2 regions of the Thioalkalivibrio sp. ALE25 genome follow, and region 2 is predicted to be linked to the other one. Evidence: predicted binding sites of a transcription regulator. Region 2 holds the regulator's gene; the other holds the start of a gene.
What was found. Region 2 encodes LexA, which represses DNA repair genes until DNA is damaged. Its sites were predicted from a motif close to TACTGTNNATATNNACAGTA; they were not measured.

Region 1 (3,406 bases), on a different contig from region 2:
CTCGATGCCGACCCTGCCTCCAACACCCTGGGCTGGCGCTGGGTCGCGGGCATCCAGACGCCGGGCAAGATCTACCTCGCAACGACCGACAATATTGCCCGGTTTACCGACAATCGGTTCGGTCCGCACGGTCTGGCGTCCGAAGCGCCCGCTATCCGCGACGAGAGTCCGCCTGCTGCTGGGGCCCTCCCGGGCCCGCGAACCCTGCCGCGCGGCCGGCGTGTGCTCCTCCTGCTGCATGGCGACGACTTCAGCGGTCAGGAAGTATTGCCGAAGGAGACCGACGTGGCGGCAATCGCCGTCGCCCGGCGCGGCCACCCTGACATGCCCTGGCCATTTGGGGCCGCGACTGGCCACTGGGTAGACACGCTAGCCGAGGATGCGGCGCGGCGCGCGGGCGAGAGCCTACAGCAACCCGCAACCGTTCTCCCGCAACTCCATGCGGAGACCCTCCGGTCGCAGTGTGCCGCCGCCGGCGTGACCACCATCGCCACACCGGAGGCGCCTGTCGGGCCCCTGGCCGACGCCCTGGATGTCATTGCTCACGAGCTGGGGGAAGACGGAATCGAGGTCATTCCGCTGCGCCGGATGTGGGACGACCTCGCCTGGCCCCATGCCACCCACGGATTCTTCCGGTTCAAGCGCCAGATCCCGGAACTGCTCGCCCGGAACGGCCTGTAACGCCAGGCAGTCCGATCAAGTGGGGAGCGGTCGATTCAGCAGGTAGCGCTCCTGGTCGGGGCTCTCGATCGCACCGGGGCGGGCCTTGCGCACCGTCTGAATGGCCTCGTCCGGCATGTATCCGCGTTCAATGAGCGTAAGGGCCGCGATGGTCCCCGCGCGGCCCTGGCCGCCACCACAGTGGAAAACGACGCGTTCGCCGGATCGCAACCACTGGTGGACCCGAGGACCGACGTCCCGCCAGCCCGCTTCCCAGGGACGGTCCGGGGTGGCCATGTCGCCGATCGGCAGGTGCAGCCAGTGCATGCCCATCGCCTGCACCGTCTTCCCGAGATCAGGCAGGCCAAGGCTCGTCAGTTCATCGTCCTGATTCAGGGTCACGACCACGCCTGCGCCCCAATCCCTCAGAGCCGCAAGGTCGGCCTGGACATCCCGCGGCGCGCAGACCCGTTCATTCGGGCGTTTTCCGGGGCAGCGGGTCATCCCAATGGCCCCGCCCTCGGGAAGCGGAACACTGCCGATATCGAGTACGGGCGAATCGGTGCTTGGCGGGTTCACAAGGCGCTCCAGCGCGTCGGGAATGTCCCCTCAGTGTAGCGCCACTGCAGGCGGTGAGGTGCATTCCGGGACCCTCCGCGCGGGCCCGGTTTCTTGCGCGCGCCGCTGTACTGTTTTTATATACAGTATATGGAAGACACCCCGCCCCCTCAGCCCGCAAGCCCGGCGTATGCCGAGTTGACGAGCGTCAGCAACTTCTCGTTCCTGCGCGGGGCCTCGCACCCGGAGGAGCTGGTGGAGCGCGCCCGGGCGCTGGGCTACTGCGCGCTGGCGCTGACGGATATCGCCTCACTGGCCGGCGTGGTCCGCGCGCACGCGGCGGCGAAGGACTGCGGGTTGCACCTGATCCTCGGGGCGACCTTCCGGCTGACACACGGCCCCGCCCTGACCCTGCTGGTGCGCAATGCGGCGGGCTATGCCGCGCTGTGCCGTCTGATCACCCGGGCGCGCGGCGCGGCGGACAAGGGGCACTACCACCTGACGCAAGCGGACCTCGACGCCCTGCCCGCCGAGGCGCGGGCCGGCTGGCACGTCCTGCTGCGTATCGAACCCGAGATCCCGGAGCCGACGCTCGCCAAAACGGCCCGCTGGCTGGCCGGGTGGGCTGCGCTGGACCAGGCCCATCTGGCGGTCAGCCAGTTGCGCACGCCGGAGGACGCCCCGCTCGCGACCCGCGCACGGCAGCTCGCCGACACGACGGGACTCCCGATCGTCGCCTGCGGCGATGTACACATGCACGCTCGCGGCCGGCGTGCCCTGCAGGACGTGCTGACCGCACTGCGCCTGCGCACCACGGTTGCCGAGGCGGCCCCGGCGCGCTTCCCCAACGGCGAGCGCTGCCTGCGCCCGTGCGACGACCTGGCGGCGCTGTATCCCGCCACCTGGCTCGCGGCCAGTGTGCGGATCGCGCGGGACTGCGACTTCTCGCTGGACGCGGTCACCTACCGCTACCCGACCGATCCGCTACCCCGGGACATGAGCCCGGCCGCCTACCTGCGCGAGGAGACTCTGAAGGGGGCGCGTGGCCGCTGGCCCGACGGCATACCGCCGAAGGTGACGGAGCAGATCGAGCGCGAGCTCGAGATCATCGCGCAGCTTGGCTACGAGCCCTACTTCCTGACGGTCTACGACATCGTGCGCTTTTCCCGCGGCCGCGGGATCCTGTGCCAGGGGCGCGGCTCGGCGGCGAACTCCGCCGTTTGTTATGCCCTCGGCATCACGGCAGTGGATCCCTCGCGCTCCAGCATGCTGTTCGAGCGCTTCATCTCCGCCGAGCGTGGCGAGCCGCCGGATATCGATGTCGACTTCGAGCACGAGCGCCGCGAGGAAGTGATCCAGTACATCTACCAGCGCTACGGCCGCGAGCGCGCGGCGCTGGCCTGCACGGTGATCCGCTACCGCCGGCGCAGCGCCCTGCGCGACGTCGGCCGCGCGCTGGGCATCTCGCGCGCGCGGCTGGATGCGCTGACCGCCAACCTCGCCTGGTGGGACGACGGCATCCCCGCCGAGCGCCTGCGCGAGGTCGGGCTGGACCCGGACGGCGCCCTGGCCCGCCAGTGGCAGACCCTGACCGCCGAACTGCTGGGCTTTCCCCGCCACCTGTCACAGCACACCGGCGGCTTCGTGATCGCCGAGGGCCGGCTGGACGAGCTGGTGCCGATCGAGAACGCGGCGATGCCGGAGCGCTCGGTGATCCAGTGGGACAAGGACGATCTCGACGCGGTGGGGCTGTTGAAGATCGACGTGCTGGCGCTGGGCATGCTCTCCTGCGTGCGCCGCGCGCTGGAGCTGATGGCGCGCCACCGGGGACGCGACTGGGGCCTGGCCGACATCCCCGCCGAGGACCCGGCGGTCTACCGCATGCTGCAGAAGGCCGACACCCTGGGCGTATTCCAGATCGAGTCGCGCGCGCAGATGAGCATGCTGCCGCGCCTGAAACCGGCGAACTTCTACGACCTGGTGATCGAGATCGCCATCGTGCGTCCCGGTCCGATCCAGGGCGAGATGGTGCACCCGTATCTGAAGCGCCGTGCCCACCCGGAGCGGGTGCGCTATCCGAATGCCGAGATCCAGCGCGTACTCGGGCGCACCCTGGGCGTGCCGATCTTCCAGGAGCAGGTGATCGAGCTGGCGATGGTCGCTGCAGGCTTCTCCGCCGGCGAGGCGG
Region 2 (3,406 bases):
AGCATCTCCAGCTGGGTCCGCAGGGCGTTCGGGTCATGTTCGACCAGTTCCGGGGTATCCAGCACGGCCAGCGCATCCCCCAGCGCCATGCCGGGTCGCGCACCGGCGCGCCGCGCCGCGCGGTTGGCGGTGTGCACCCGGGGTGCCGCGCCGGACGTCACCACCACCAGCAGGGGGCGCTGCAATCGCTCCGGGTCCGGTTCCGCCCGGGCCAGGGACTCCAGCGCGAGGTGCGGCAGCTCGATGGCCATCCAGTGTTCCTGCCGCGCCCGGGTGGCACTGGCGGGGCGTGCCTCCGGTGGCCGGGGAGTGGGCGCGGGGGTGGGCGCCGCCGGCAGCAGGCTCAGTTGCTGCCGGGCGGGTTCCGGGGGTGTGGCTGCGCGCGCGGGGCTGGCGGGCTGGCCCATTTCAGGCCCCCGGTGCTTCGGGAATCCACAGAGGCTGGCCGGAGCGGGCCCAGTGGCCGGCCCCCTTCAGGCAGTGCAGTTCCAGGCCGGTGGCCGCGGCCTGCCAGCGCAGGCGCTGATGGGCCGGCGAGGGCTGGGCCGCGGCGTCCGGCGGCCGGTACAGGACGGCGCAGGCCCGGCTCTCGCTGGCGGCCAGGCGTAGCCGGCGCAGCAGGGCCGTCTCCACGGGACGGCGCAGCCAGGCGAGCAGCACGCCGAAGGCCGGGTCGCGCAGACACTGCTCGCCGGCCCACAGGGTGTCGCGATCGTGCTCGGTGCGGATCAGCAGTACCCGCTCCGGCGGGATGCCCAGGGTCTGCCAGCCGGGCAGCCAGGGGGTGGCCGGTGGCGCGATCACCGCGATCCAGTAGTCGTCCTGGCCGCAGGCGGTCAGCATGGGGACCAGCAGCCGGGTCTCGCCGCAGCCGAACGGGGCGCCCAGCAGTTCGACCAGCTGGCCGCGTGGCCAGCCCCCGCCCAGGGCCCGGTCGAGCTCCGCATGGCCGCTGGGCCAGACCGGGGCATCCGGGGCCGGGGTGGCGCTGCGTCCGCGCCAGAGCGCCGGATGGTCGAGCAGGGTGTTCAGCGCGCCCATGGATCAGTGTTTCCCTAGGCTTGCGGGTCGAGATCGCGCAGTACGCCTACACCGATCCCCTCGATGGCCAGCTGCTGGCGCTCCAGGTCGATCTCGATGGGGGCGAAGTCGGGGTTCTCCGGGAGCAGGCGCACCCGCGGGCCGTCCTGCGCGAAGCGCTTTACGGTGACCTCGTCCTCGATGCGGGCAACCACGATCTGACCGGGCCGGGCCTCCGGGGTCTGGCGTACGGCCAGCAGGTCGCCGTCGAGGATGCCGGCATCGCGCATGCTCTCGCCATGCACGCGCAGGAGGTAGTCGGGGTGGGCGCGGAACAGGGCGTCGTCGACCCGGTAGTGGCGCTCGATGTGTTCGGTGGCAAGGATGGGCAGTCCGGCGGCGACGCGCCCGACCAGGGGCAGCTCGCGCGGTGTACTGCGCACCGCGCCCGGCAGGCGGATGCCGCGGGAGGTGCCACCCAGCAGTTCGATGGCGCCCTTTTTTGCCAGCGCCTTCAGGTGGCACTCGGCCGCGTAGGGCGAGCGAAAGCCGAAGGCCCGGGCGATCTCGCTGCGGGTCGGCGCCGTGCCCTGGTTGGCAACGGTCTCGATGATGTAGTCGAGGATGGCCTGCTGGCGTTCAGTAAGCGACACAAGGCGCCCTCCAGTATCTGTCTATATATACAGTACCGGTGTGGCTTGCTGGAGGGCAAGGGCGGATTCACCACGAAGCCCACGAAGGCACGAAGAAGGTCAAGATCCAGGTCAAAAACGGTCTACAGGAAGAAGAGAAGGCTGGAAGATAGAGGGGCCATGACGGGCGCTACCAGGGCAATGCTGGGAAGCGGCCAATTTAGGGGCGTACGATTCAGTCAGCGCTCCCCATATGTCTGCCTGCCATCACGCTTCACCATCAAAGCCTTCTAACCTTCCAGCCTTCCTGTGAATCGCCCTTGAACTTCTTCGTGCCTTCGTGCGCTTCGTGGTGAATTTGCCCTGGGTTTTAAGACGTTTCAGGTGGGGGTGTAGTCGAGTGGCAGGGCGGTGCGGTCGACGACGCGGCGCAGGACGAAGCTGGAGTGCACGCTGTCCACGCCCTCCAGGCGGGTGATGCGCCGCAGCAGGAAGTCCTGGTAGGCGTCCATGTCGGGGACCACGACCTGCAGCATGTAGTCGGCGGACTGGCCGGTGATCAGGTAGCAGTGCTGCACCTCGGGGTAGCCGGCCACGGTCTCCTCGAAATGTGCGAAGCGTTCCGGGGTGTGGCGGTCCATGCCGATGTGGATCAGGGCGGTCAGTTCCAGCCCCAGGCGGCGCCGGTCCAGCAGCGCCACGCGGCGCAGCAGGATACCGGCCTGCTCCAGCGCGCGGACGCGGCGCAGGCAGGGGGAGGGACTGAGTCCGACGCGTTCGGCCAGGGCCTGGTTCGACAGGCTCGCGTCCTCCTGCAGGATTTCGAGGATGCGGCGGTCATAGCGGTCCAGTGAGTGCGGTTGCGGTTTCATAGGTGGATTATTGCGCATATTGAGCATTAATGCGCAATGATAGATCCCTCCTAAGGCCTTGATAGGGAAAAACGCAAGGTTATGCCCGGATGAATGCGTTAGGATAATGCACAGACAGAAATCCTCAGCGCGGCGGCCGATTGTACGGCCCGGGCCGCGCCCTTACAGGAGATGCGCACCATGGCCTTCGATCACACCAAATATGCCCCGTTCCCGCCGATCGACAAGGCGGATCGCCGCTGGCCGGCGAAGCGCACCACGGTTGCGCCGCGTTTCTGCGCGGTGGACCTGCGCGACGGCAACCAGGCGCTGGTGCACCCGATGAGCGTCGAGCAGAAGATGCGCTTCTTCGAGGTGCTGGTGGATATCGGCCTGACCGAGATTGAGATCGGGTTCCCCTCTGCCTCGCAGATCGACTACGACTTCACCCGCCGCCTGATCGACGAAGACCGCATCCCCGAGGGCGTGTATATCCAGGTGCTGACGCAGGCGCGCGAGGATCTGATCCAGAAGACCTTCGCGGCGCTGGAGGGCGCACCGCGCGCGGTGGTGCACGTGTACAACTCCACCAACCCGGCGCAGCGCGAGCAGGTGTTCCGCATGGACCGTGCCGGTATCCGCGGCATCGCCGAGAACGGCGCGCGCTGGGTGCGCGACTACGCGGCGAAGTATCCGCAGACGGACTGGATCTTCCAGTACTCGCCGGAGAGCTTCTCCACCACCGAGCTGGACTACGCGGTCGAGGTCGTGGATGCGGTGAACGCGATCTGGCGCCCGGACCAGGGCCAGAAGGTCGTGATCAACCTGCCGGCCACGGTCGAGTCGGCCACGCCGAACGTGTTCGCCGACCAGGTCGAGTGGTTCTGCGACCATGTGCAGTAC

Region 1: C996_RS0110640 (error-prone DNA polymerase) is a predicted target of LexA. The motif match lies at 1,348-1,367, and genes of this name have one in related genera.

What each region holds. Positions count from the first base shown of each region.
Region 1 is NZ_KB897934.1:171,832-175,237, reverse strand. Features, by position in the region: gene C996_RS0110650 (FAD-binding domain-containing protein) at 1-681, shown strand, start outside; gene C996_RS0110645 (cyclin-dependent kinase inhibitor 3 family protein) at 697-1,239, opposite strand; gene C996_RS0110640 (error-prone DNA polymerase) at 1,369-3,406, shown strand, end outside.
Region 2 is NZ_KB897927.1:213,614-217,019, forward strand. Features, by position in the region: gene C996_RS0103905 (DNA polymerase Y family protein) at 1-251, opposite strand, end outside; gene imuA (translesion DNA synthesis-associated protein ImuA) at 409-1,041, opposite strand; gene lexA (transcriptional repressor LexA) at 1,056-1,673, opposite strand; gene C996_RS0103920 (Lrp/AsnC family transcriptional regulator) at 2,033-2,524, opposite strand; gene C996_RS0103925 (2-isopropylmalate synthase) at 2,705-3,406, shown strand, end outside.